One region of the Lactobacillus juensis genome, then DNA from elsewhere that is predicted to be linked to it. Evidence: riboswitches for the same ligand, from Rfam matches in the RefSeq annotation. Region 1 holds a riboswitch; the other holds the start of a gene.
The links. A riboswitch is a leader RNA that binds a small molecule or an ion and turns the genes downstream of it on or off. The one in region 1 is predicted to bind thiamine pyrophosphate.

Region 2: another riboswitch for thiamine pyrophosphate. It lies ahead of thiM (hydroxyethylthiazole kinase); the one in region 1 lies ahead of AAA926_RS04105 (ECF transporter S component).

Annotation. Positions count from the first base shown of each region.
Region 1 is NZ_BTTS01000001.1:856,980-863,174, reverse strand. Features, by position in the region: gene hpt (hypoxanthine phosphoribosyltransferase) at 1-185, opposite strand, end outside; gene AAA926_RS04110 (M42 family metallopeptidase) at 424-1,506, shown strand; TPP riboswitch at 1,574-1,663, shown strand; gene AAA926_RS04105 (ECF transporter S component) at 1,706-2,284, shown strand; gene udk (uridine kinase) at 2,366-3,007, opposite strand; gene AAA926_RS04095 (GntR family transcriptional regulator) at 3,296-4,015, shown strand; gene AAA926_RS04090 (GntR family transcriptional regulator) at 4,018-4,707, shown strand; gene AAA926_RS04085 (PTS sugar transporter subunit IIB) at 4,722-5,192, shown strand; gene AAA926_RS04080 (PTS mannose/fructose/sorbose/N-acetylgalactosamine transporter subunit IIC) at 5,206-6,036, shown strand; gene AAA926_RS04075 (PTS system mannose/fructose/sorbose family transporter subunit IID) at 6,017-6,195, shown strand, end outside.
Region 2 is NZ_BTTS01000002.1:231,048-237,242, forward strand. Features, by position in the region: gene gap (type I glyceraldehyde-3-phosphate dehydrogenase) at 1-581, shown strand, start outside; gene thiE (thiamine phosphate synthase) at 684-1,349, opposite strand; gene thiD (bifunctional hydroxymethylpyrimidine kinase/phosphomethylpyrimidine kinase) at 1,360-2,163, opposite strand; gene thiM (hydroxyethylthiazole kinase) at 2,175-2,963, opposite strand; TPP riboswitch at 3,039-3,137, opposite strand; gene tenA (thiaminase II) at 3,353-4,012, shown strand; gene AAA926_RS05425 (hypothetical protein) at 4,503-4,919, shown strand; gene AAA926_RS05430 (hypothetical protein) at 5,013-5,339, opposite strand; gene AAA926_RS05435 (helix-turn-helix domain-containing protein) at 5,584-6,195, opposite strand, start outside.

The sequences.
Region 1 (6,195 bases):
TCCATTTCTCTGACTAAATCGGTTAAAAAGAAGATGGCACCTTTAAGAGCCCCAACAATTAAAGGCTTTTTACCAGCATAATCTGTAGTAAGCTGCTTTCCTAACTTGACACACATCTGATGAATGTCATCTTCACTAAACAATTTATGATCAATAATATTATTAATATTGTCGTTTTTTGGCATTTATCTACCCTTCATTTAAAACAATTATAATTCCTAATATTTTCGATTATATCATTTTTTGAGCAAAAAAACAGATTATTTTAGACTATTTTATGTTATTAAGGTGTAAATTACGTACAAAAAGTATATATATTACCAAAAGCAGTAAGATTATTTACGAACCTACTTATTTTTTAAACTTGTAATGCAAGTTTTTGGTAAAATTGAAGAATAAGATATTTAAGTGAAAGGTATACAAATGGATAAACAACAAGAAATAAAAATGCTCAAAGATTTTTCCGACGCCAATTCTACCTCAGGTTTTGAAGAGGAATTTGTTAAATTGTTTACTGAAACAGTGCGTGATTTTGCTAATGTCAAAGTTGATGGCATGCTCAATGTATATGCAGCTAAGAAAGAAAATAAAAAAGATCAACCGGTAATTCAATTAGATGCTCATTCTGACTCTGTTGGCTTTATTACACAGGCTGTTCGGCCTAATGGAATGATTAAATTCGTACCATTGGGTGGCTGGGTCAAGTACAATATCCCTGCTTTACGCGTCAAAATAAAAAATCGTGCAGGGGAGTATGTGCCTGGAGTAGTTGCAACTAAACCCCCGCACTTTATGACAGCAGCTGAAAAAAATAATGTACCAGATGTAGCCGATATGTCTATTGATGTTGGCTCCGGTTCTCGAGCTGAAACTATTAATGACTATCAAATTGATACTGGCTGTCCAATTTTTGTTGATGTCAAATGTGAATACAACGACAAAAGTGGCTTATTCTTTGGCAAAGATTTTGATGATCGTTTTGGCGCAGCTGCTATGGCAGATGTCCTAGACAATTTAAAGGGCGAACAATGCGATTTTAACGTTGTGGCTGCACTTTCAAGTCAGGAAGAAGTTGGTTTGCGGGGTGCATATGTTACAGCTAGAGCCGTAAAACCTGATTTAGCTATCGTTTTGGAATCATGTCCTGCTGATGATACCTTTACTCCAGAATGGCTATCACAAACAGGGTTAAAGCGAGGACCAATGCTCCGTGACATGGATACTTCCTTTTTGCCTAATCCTAAATTCCAGCAATATGCCTGTGATTTAGCTGATAAGAATCATATACCATATACTCGTTCGGTTCGTACTGGTGGTGGCCAGGATGGTGCTGCCATATATTATGAAAACGGAGCACCTACTATTGTGATTGGCATCCCAGTGCGTTATGAACATTCGCCGTATTGCTTTAGCGCTTATTCTGACTTTAAAGCATCCGTAGATCTGACACTTGCTATTATTCGTGATCTTACTAAAGATAAGTTAGTGAGTTTTAGTCAGTTTTAAAAATAATTGTTCTTTTGAATAATGCAGAAAAACTAGTTAAAATGTGATATACTAGTAAAAAATGAATATCAGTCACTAGGGGTGCCAAATAGCTGAGAAATACCCTCTGAACCTGAACGGGACAATACCTGCGTTAGGGAAGTGTTAAATTTAGTTACAAAAGATGCTCCTAATGACTTATAAAGTTAGGAGTATTTTTATGTTTACAAGATCTTCAAAATGGAATGTGAAGTCAATTATTTTAATTGCACTGATTGGTATCATTATGGGTGTAATTTATACCTATGGTTTTAACTGGGCTTTTAATTTAGTTAAGATGCTCTTGGTACCCACAGGTTTTGCGCCGGTAACAGACACTGTGTTTTCTGGCTTATGGCTTATGGCGGGACCACTGGCAATGTACTTTGTTCCCACAGCCGGCTCTGGAACAATCGGTGAATTACTTGCTTCTGTCGTTGAAATGGCAATCGGTGGACAGTGGGGAGCTACTACCATTCTTTCAGGAGTCATTCAAGGTGCCACTAATGAAATTGGCTTTTTTCCTAAGAAAGAACGTTACCAAAAATTCACTTGGAAAAGCGTATTAACTGGTGCATTCTTTGCTTCATTTGGCTGTTTTATTCCTTCATATATTTTATATGGTTGGAGTAAATTCAGTATGCAGGTTCAAATTGTGATGTTTATTACTAACATCATTTCTGCTTTAGTTTTCGATGGCGTTTTAGTGAAGTTAATTACTAATTTATTTGACAATGCCTTGAAGCCTAAAGTTGATTAAATACGTAAAAAGGAGTAATGCACTTTGTACTGAACCCCAAAAGTTGTCAAGCTTTTGGGGCTCAGTGCGTTTACTCCTTTTTTATTGCTCTTTTTTACTTAAAATAGAATGAACTTTAGTAGTCAGCATATCAATAGCCACATCATTTTTGCCTCCTTCTGGAACAATGATGTCAGCATAACGCTTAGTCGGTTCAATAAACTGATGATACATTGGCTTAACGGTACTCAGATACTGGTCAATTACAGATTCAATAGAGCGGCCCCTTTCATTTAAGTCCCGTTCTAAACGCCTAATAAAACGAATATCGTCGTCTGTGTCAACGTATACTTTGATATCCATTAAATCGCGAATCTCTTTGTTAGCTAAAACCAGAATTCCTTCAAGGATAATGATATCGGCAGGCTCCTTGTGAATTGTTTTTTGGCTGCGTGTATGCTCCTTGAAATCATAAACAGGCATCTCAATTGGCTTGTATGCCAGTAAATCAAGCAGTTGCTTTTCTAGTAAAGGTACATCAAAGGCATCGGGATGATCATAATTGATCTTCATTCTTTTAGCCATGGGGATACCGGTATTATCTTTATAGTAAGAATCCTGCGTCATAATCAGGACATGTTCGTTTTCTTGCATTTGTGCAACAATTTTTTGAGCAATTGTGGTTTTTCCACTGCCTGAGCCACCAGTAATACCGATCACGACAGGCCTTTCTAGTCTCGACATTATGCCACTCCTTTTTTAATCCTTAAATATTTTACTTTACTTTGCAGTTAATTACCAACAGTTAAGGCAAATTCTACTATTAAAACGCCCTCAAGTAGATAAAGAATGCGAAATAAATAAAAAACCATTGACAAGGTAAGTGGAAGCGATTACTATAAGTCTGGTACCAAAATTAATGAAGATATATTTTTAAATATAAATTGCCTTGATTATAGCCCATTGAAATGGGAAATTTTTAAAAAAAGAAGCAATAAAATAAGATAATGATACCAGAATGAAGAAGATATCATGGAATTTAAAGAAAGAACTGCTGCAGTACAAGTACAAGAGTACTTAGAATTTTTAATTCACTTTAAAAAGGTGAGTGAATTACCCTCCCAACGGGAAATCTCAGAAAAATTGCAAGTTAGTCGTAATGCAGTTAAACATGCTTTAGACAGGCTGAAAAATGAAGGTCAAATACAAGCCAAAGAACGGGCGGGAATAATTTCTAACAAGAAAATTGACATTAATATGCTGGGCATGGACTCAATGACAACTGAACTTAGGAATAAAACTGTCAAAATTAAGCACTTGGCAACTACCATTGAAAAAATGCCTGGGAGATTAAAGGATTTTTTTAATGCACCTGAAGGACAGGTTATCAAAATTGCACGAGTTAGGTTTGTCAAAGATATTCCTTTAACCTATGAAATAACATATTTTAATCAAACAGATTTTACCAAAATGGCTAATATTGATTTTACCAATAAGTCACTTTATGAAGTATTGGAAAAAGAATATCAAATCAGGCCAACCTATGGTAGGGAGAGTATCTGTTGCTTTTTGGCTGATAAAAAAATAGGCAGTCTATTGCGGGTCAAAAAGGGGACTCCCCTTTATCAGGTAAACAGCTTTAATTATCAAGACGATGATCTGCCAATTGAGAGTACTACCCAATATTTATTAGGAAATAAATTTAAATATCATTTTAATGCCAATAATATTTATGATTATCAAGAGGATTAGTTTTGCTTTTTAAAGATATATATGCTGATTTGGCTCAAAGAATCAATAATGGCGGTTATCCGCCCGGCAGCACGCTGCCAAATGAAGCTGAATTGCAAAAAAAATATGATGTTAGTAGAACCACAATTAGAAAGGCTGTTAATAAATTAGTAGCTGAAAATAAAGTTGTGCGTAAAAAAGGAAGTGGTTTATTTGTTGCTCCAATAATTTCAAAACAAAATATTTTGGAAATGACTGGCATTATTAAGCCGTTATATTTGGAGTCATCGGACAAAATAAAATTTAAGGATACTTATCTAAGGCTAGTTGGTTCATATTATGCTGCAGTTTTTAATGTGAGCTCACACGAATTGTTATATGATATCTCTTTTACAGCGGAAATTAAGGGTGAAATTACCTGCGAACATTTACTGTTACTTTTAGATAATTTTCCGGGATTTGATTCAAATTGCTTAAAAGTAATGTCAATAATTGAAGCAGTCAATACCGGTACCCAGAAGCCGGATGATGTTTACCAAGACTTTCAGTTAATTAAAGCAACGGAAGAAATTAGCAAGCAATTTCATATCCAGGAAAAAGATCCTGTGTTTAAAATTACGAACCTGTTTTCAACTAGGCAAGGTAAAATTGTAGCCCTAGAGTACAGACTGCAGGATGCTGTAAAAACAAGGTACTCAATAGATTTTAGTTAATGGAGGAAAGAAAAATGATTAAACTAGTGCGAGTTGACCATCGCTTGGTCCATGGACAAGTGGCTGTTTCCTGGTTTAATAGCTTAGACGTTAATACAATATTTGTAGTAAATGATGATGTTGCTCATGATGATTTTCGCAAGTCGGCCATCAGATTGGCAAAACCAGAAAAGTCAAAGCTAGTAATGAAATCTGTAGCAGACAGTATTAAAGCAATTAATTCGGGTGTAACAGATAAATATAAAATGTTGATCGTAGTGGAATCGGTTGCTGATGCTGTTGAATTAATTAAGGGAACTGGAGACAAAATAACTGGCCTTAATCTTGGTGGCACTAAGCCCAGAGAAGGAACAGCAAACTACTCTAAAACTATTAATTTAACTGCAGAAGAAGCTAATGAATTAGCTCAGTTGCAGCAAAAGGGAGTAGATGTCTGGATTCAGCAGGTGCCAAATGATGAGAAACAAGAATTTCATAAGAAATGATTGGAGGTAAATAATGAATGTATATTTAACCGCAATTATTTTGGCTTTAATTGCGATGATGGGTAATGGTGAATACTTTGTTGGTTCATCCATGCTGTCAAGGCCACTTGTAACCTGTACGCTAACTGGCTTGGTGTTGGGTAACCTGCATCAAGGAATTATTATGGGGGCAACTTTGGAGTTAGCCTTTGTAGGTTCATTTTCTATTGGTGCTGCAATTCCCCCAGAAATAATTTCCGGTAGTGTTTTGGGAACTGCTTTTGCCATCGGAGCGGGGAAGAGCACTGGGGTTGCTTTAACCTTGGGCATTCCCATTGCATCCCTGGTTTTGGTAATCAAAAATTTGTGTTTTATTTTCATATTGCCGTTCTTCGTTCACCGCGCTGATAAATATGCCGAAGAAGCTGATGGTAGCGGTGTAAGTCGGATGAACGTACTGGGCGGCTTTTTCTCAGTTAACTTGCCAATAGGGTTAGTAGTTGGCATTTCTTATGTGCTAGGTAGCCCAGTAATTAAAGCAATTTTAGCCGTTATTCCTCAGTTTATTATTAATGGCTTGGGCATTGCCACAGGACTTTTACCTGCGTATGGTTTTGCTTTGCTGCTTAAGATGATGGTCAACAAGAATAATGTCACTTTCTTTATTATTGGTTTCGCCTTGGCAGTCTATCTCAAAGTATCGGTAACTGGCGTAGCCATTTTCGGCGCATGTTTGGCTCTTATTCTAACTGGCTATTCCGCATTTAAAGGTCAACCGTTAGTAAATACTGCTGCTAATTCTAATGATACAAGTGAAAAAGATTCAGATGATGGAGGCATAGATTATGAAGATGAAGAATTCTAAGTTACTCACCAGAAAAGATTTAATGAAAACATTCTGGCGCTCATTCACGATGGAATGGGCTTGGAATTATGAACGCCAAATGAATCTTGGTTATGCCTACTCCATGGTTCCAGCTTTACGAAAGATCTATGGCAAAAACAAGGAAAAATTAAAAGAAGC
Region 2 (6,195 bases), on a different contig from region 1:
TTATTTCCGCAGGCTCATGTACCACTAATTGTTTAGCACCATTAGCACAGGCAATGAACGATGAATTTGGCATTCAGGTGGGAATTATGTCTACAACGCATGCCTATACTGCTTCACAAATGTTACAAGATGGACCTGATCGTGGTGGCAATGTCCGTAATGCCCGTGCTGCAGTTGCTAACGTTATTCCGCATTCAACTGGAGCAGCTAAAGCTATTGGACTAGTTATACCTGAACTGGATGGCAAACTTACGGGTATTGCTCAACGAGTCCCTGTTATTTCTGGTTCTATTACTGAACTAGCTGCCGTTTTAAGAGAAAAAGTTACAGCTGAAGAATTTAACGCTAGAATTAAAAAGCATACTGAAGGCAATGCTTCTTTTGGCTATAATGACGACCAAATTGTGTCATCAGATATTATTGGCACTGAATTTGGTTCGGTATTTGATCCAACTCTCACCCAAGTTGAAACTGGAGATAATGGGGTACAACTAGTCAAGGGTTACGCCTGGTATGATAATGAGTCCGGCTTTGTAGCCCAAATGATCAGAACACTGCAAAAGATTGCCCAGCTAAGTTAATTCCAAAAATTAACTGATATTTTTATCAATTTATAACTGTTTATCATCAATAAAAAAATGGTTCTGCCAAGTGCAGAATCATTTTTTTGTTTTTAAAATATACTAGTCATTTTTCACCCATGGCGCTGTGAGCATTTGACTAACGGTTTGCTTAATATCATTGCTTTGAGCAATCAAAGAAATTACCGCAGCTCCAGCTGCTTTAGTTTTAGCAATTGCTTCTAAGTCGCTAGCGGTAATCCCACCAATAGCAACAATTGGCCGGGTTGTGCTTTTGACCAGTTTGCTTAAGCCGGCAATACCAATTTCGGGGTCGGCATCACTTTTAGATTGGGTGGCATAAATTGGGCCACTGCCATAATAATCAATTCCGCTAATTTTATTGGCTTGCTCAACTTGAGCTAAATTCGAGCAGGAATAGCCGATAATCATTTGAGCGCCAACTTCTTTAATGACCTGTCTGATTTCTTCATCGCTTTGACCAACATGAACGCCTTCGGCATGAACTTGTTGTGCAAGCTGAACATCATCGTCAATGAAGAAGGGCACGTGATACGCATAACACAATTGGTGTAGCTTTTGTGCCATGGGGAGTCTTTCAGCTTCACTTAAAGTTGAATTAGGTCCCTTATCTCGAAATTGAAAAGCAGTAATACCTGCAGCAAGTGCTTCTTCGACTATGCCCGGTAAAGTTTTACCTTCTGGAACGTCTTGACTGCCACAAATAAAGTAAGCATGTAAAAAATCAGTGTTAAAGTCTTTCATTATTTCTCCTAAATTACTGAGCCCAATGATTTAAAGGACCGTGACCATGACCAACTTGAATAGTTTCCTTAATAGTTTTGGTAACGTACTTTTTAGCAATTTTAATTGCTGACGGTAAACTTTGACCTAAAGCCAGTTGAGCTGTAATTGCTGCAGCTAAGGTGTCACCTGTACCGTGAGTGCGCTCGGTATGTATTCTGGAACTGCTGACCCAAAGATCGGAACCATCAGCAAATAAAGCATAATCTTTTACTTGTTCGCTACTTGCATGACCGCCTTTAATTAGCACATTTTTAACTCCCATATCTTGTAATTTATGAGCTAATTCTGGATATTGGGCTTGATCTTGTACCTTGATATCAGTTAAAGTCTCCGCTTCTGGCAAGTTGGGTGTTATTAGATCGGCTAAAGGCAGCAGCTCGTTCTTAACGGTGGCGACAGCATCTTGACTTAATAATGGTGCGCCCCCCTTAGCAATCATCACTGGATCTATGGTAATAGGACCAAAGTCATACTTTTGCAAATTAAGTGCAACTTGGTGAACGTGATCTGCATCGCCCAACATTCCTGTTTTACAAGCACGGATGTGGAAATCTTCTGCCAAAGAGGCGAATTGGGCATCGATCATTTCTAAAGGCAGTAAAAAAGATTTCTGGACGCCCAAAGTGTTTTGTGCTGTCACTGCTACTACAACAGCTGTACCAAATACTTTTTGCATTTGAAAAGTTTTTAAATCAGCCATGATTCCGGCACCTCCACCTGAATCTGTGCCGGCAATAGTTAAAACCTGGGGAAAAGAATTAATTTTTTCAGTCATCATAAAGTTCCTTAATCAAAATCAGCAATTCGTTCAATATCAGCAACTTTTACTTTATACAAATAATCCATGAGATACATGCCAAAAGTAGCGGGCCCGACATTAGGGTGATCTTGAACTACTAATTGACCAGCGCAACTGAAAACTAAAGCACCTATTTGAGCTGCTTCAAAAGGATCGTCAGCAACTGCTGTAAAAGCTGTGACAATACTGGTTAACATATCTCCTGAGCCGACATGAGTTTTAAAAAGGGGTGAGCCGTTATGAACATGGGCTATTCTTTTACCGTCGCTTATTGTGTCTGTAGGCCCGCTCGCAATGACTGTGCAACGATATTTTTGAGCAGTTTTTGCAGTAATTTCATCAATATCACCAGAACCAGAGCCTGCATCAATCCCCTTTGAGCTCCAATCAAAGCCACCTAAGGCAGCTATCTCACCAATATTGCCCCGAATAATACTAGTATGAAAATCCCATAATAATTTTTCTGTGATTTTATAACGGTACTCCACGCTGCCAACGGCAACGGGATCAAATACTATGGGTTTATTATATTGGCGCGCTAAATCCTCCACTTTTTTAATGTGGTTAATTTGCTGCTTGGTTAAGCAGCCAATATTAACTGCCACGGCGGAAGCCATCCGCACAATTTCTTCAGCTTCAGCGATTTCATTACTCATAATTGGTGAAGCACCAATAGCATTAACAGCATTGGCCACGTCTTGAACTGTTACAAAATTAGCAATATTGAAAATAACCGGGTTTTCTGCTCGCAATTTGTCTAATAATTTTAACTGCATTTTATTACTCCTAATTTAATATCCTTAAAATTTTTGACTAATAAAAAAACTTTGGCATATGGAAATGCCAAAGCTTAAGCAGTTTTGACACGTTCCTACGCAAGTATTAACTTACAGGTTCAAAGGGTCTGAAAAATTTTCATCTCAGCCAAAAAGGCACCCCTCGTGTTATCGCTTACAATTATAACGGAATTTATTACTGATTACAATAGTAGGTTGATAAAGTTGATATCTGTTTACGCTATATATGCTGGTACTTTGACTGTTATTAAAAAATTGTGCATAACAGTCAAAAACAGTATAGTGGTTAGAGTTTATCTTTAGTAAAATGTAATTAGTAATAATTAACTGTCATTTTACAATATTATTTAACTCGAAGGAGAATATTCATGAATTTTACGGATCGACTGCACGAAGCGGGGAAGGCATTGTGGCATGAAAGTATGGTGCATCCCTTTATAAAGGAGTTACAAAGTGGCGAACTCCCAATTGCAACTTTTAAATTTTATCTGTTGCAGGATCGCTATTATTTAAGAGAATTCAGCAAGTTGCATAAATTAATTGCGGCAAAAACGGATAATCAGGAAGTAAAGGAATTTTTACTGGCAGGGGCACAAGACTTGAAAGATGTCGAAATATCAGTGCGAGGCCATTTTTTTGAAGAATTAAACATAACTGCGACTGAAATTGCTGAAACTCCGGTGGCGCCAACAGCTTATAACTACGTTAACCATATGCATATGACATTAAATCGATCTGGTGTTAAACCAGCGGTTGCAGCACTTTTACCATGTTACTGGCTCTATCAGGAAATTGGCCAAAAAATGGCAGAAAAGGGCTCACCGGTTTCTTATTATCAGGAATGGATTGATACTTATGATGGCGAATGGTATGGCGCCAACGTAGCAAAAATGTTGCATTTAACCAATTCTTTGGCTGAAAGTGCGACTAATGAAGAACTTGAGCAAATGCAAACTGCGTTTGTGCGCAGCAGCTATTATGAATTGCAGTTTTGGCAGATGGCTTATGAAAAGCAAGATTGGAAGTAACTTCTGTAAAAACCGCTTTTATTTTATTCTTACTTGTCTTTAGTCAATTTCATAATAAAATTTTGATATTGGACAATGTAATTATTGTTCAAAGTCCCAGGAAAGTGTGCAACTTGGAGAAAATAAGATATATTTATTTTATAATAATGTAGATTTACCTAGTACTGTTAATGGTGATTTAGGAATTTCTAAAATGTGGGTTACTAGTGGCAGCATATATTATGCACTAAAAGCAACTAATCTTAAACCTGTATTTCTAGTCTATAATTGGTCTGGAGAGCTAACAATGCACTACTATGCTAGTGGAAGCAAAAAAGCAAGAACCGTCAGTTATAGAGCTCGCGGTATAGGCCGATGCCAAACTTAGTCGCAATATTCTTATTCTTGCATTCGTAGATGACATGGCTATGCCACTTTAAGCGGTAAAATTGATTGCTTCATAGGAGATATAATGTTTCCGAGCACCGCCTTTTAAATGAGAATAATAAAAATGAATGATGAACAATTTTTTAAATTAAGAAAGATACTAGATTTTTTTAAAAAACAAGCTCCGACAGCTATTATCGAAGAGAATGTAAATAGCGTTGAAAATTTTAAAACAGAATCTGCTGCTGAGTATAATAGGGCAAAAAGTTATCTTGGCGAAAATAATAATTCGTTTAAATCCTTTCATGTAAGTGTGGATTCCGCAAAAGATTTCTTGTGTTTATTGAATTTACTGGGTGCAATACATGCAAATTTTAATATACGTTCAAAGCCTTTTATAATAGAAGGAGAAGAAAATAGCAAGGCGCTAAAAAGAGAGAACGACTATTATAACAACTGGATGGAGTGTTTTTCAAACTATGAATTTATGATAGTTGATTTTGATGCAACTGCTTTAGACCAGGATCAATATTATGATTAATTTATAGAAAAGGCAGCTTACCAAGTTTAAGCTGCCTTTTTAGTTCAGTCATTTCGCATTGTTAAAATCATTATATTAAAAGCTAATATGCTATTATTCATCAATTTTTTTAATATAAATTAATTTTGCTTTTCTTAATATGCCACGATCTTTAAATAGAAAGCCATAATATCTATTATTAATTTTTCCGACATAATAAAGCGTATCATAAGATCCTTGATTATCAGTAGTTATTTTAACAGAAGCAATTTTTTTATTATGTAAGCATTTATATGTGTCTAAGTTATATGAATATTTTCTTTCGCCAGCACTAAGATATACGGTTTTTTCTAAAGAATTAATTCTATAAAAATGTATAAAGCCCATTCCAATGCCTAAAAAGAGAAATGTTAAAATAAATACAATTATAGTTTTTTTCATTTTTGCTTCCTTGTTTAATACGATAATATGCCTGAGATGAATAATACATCTGCAGAGCCTTTTGAGCTTGTCGCAACATATAAAAATATAGCAACAATTGACAGCGCAGTAGTTATGGAGGTCAAAGGCAACGATGTAACTCCCATTAAAATATATATGGGAGATAAAGTACACTTTTGCGAATATATTAGAATTTATATGATTATAGAGGAAATAAGTGTTCACTAGACTATGTTCAATAAATTTAAAGAAATTCATTGATTTCTGATTTCAAATTATTTGCTAATTGTTGCGCCTCAATTTTTTCTAGTAAACTTACTTGTTCTAAAGCTTTAGTTTTATCTTTTTGACAAACCGCAATTCTTGCCCTTATTACAAGCAATTTATCATATTGACCAAGCTTTTTAATTAGCGGCTTTAGCTTAAGCATATTATCAGCTGCCAGCTTAAATTTATGATCCAGCATTTCTATCATGGCCTGATTAATTAAAGTATTAATTTTCAAAGATTTTTTAAAAGGGTAATCTCTGTCAATTACCATAATGATTTTAGCAATAATTTCATTTGCAGTTTCATAATCAAAAGCAAATAAAATTGTATTTAGAACATAAATATCAGTGATTGTGAGAATTTTAGTTTTAGCCAGATAATCAAACCAGATTGGTTGCACCATCTTTTTAGCTTTGGCTAACCCTTTAGGTTTATTGGCTAATAATAAAGCTTCTAAAATTGTTTTAATTCTTTCGATGTCCCCGTCATTTTCTACCAAAAAGCAATCTTGTAACAATGCTTCTATATCAGCGATACTATTATTGGCAGTATCTGTACTCATTTCAAGTTCAAAAAAACGGTGTAA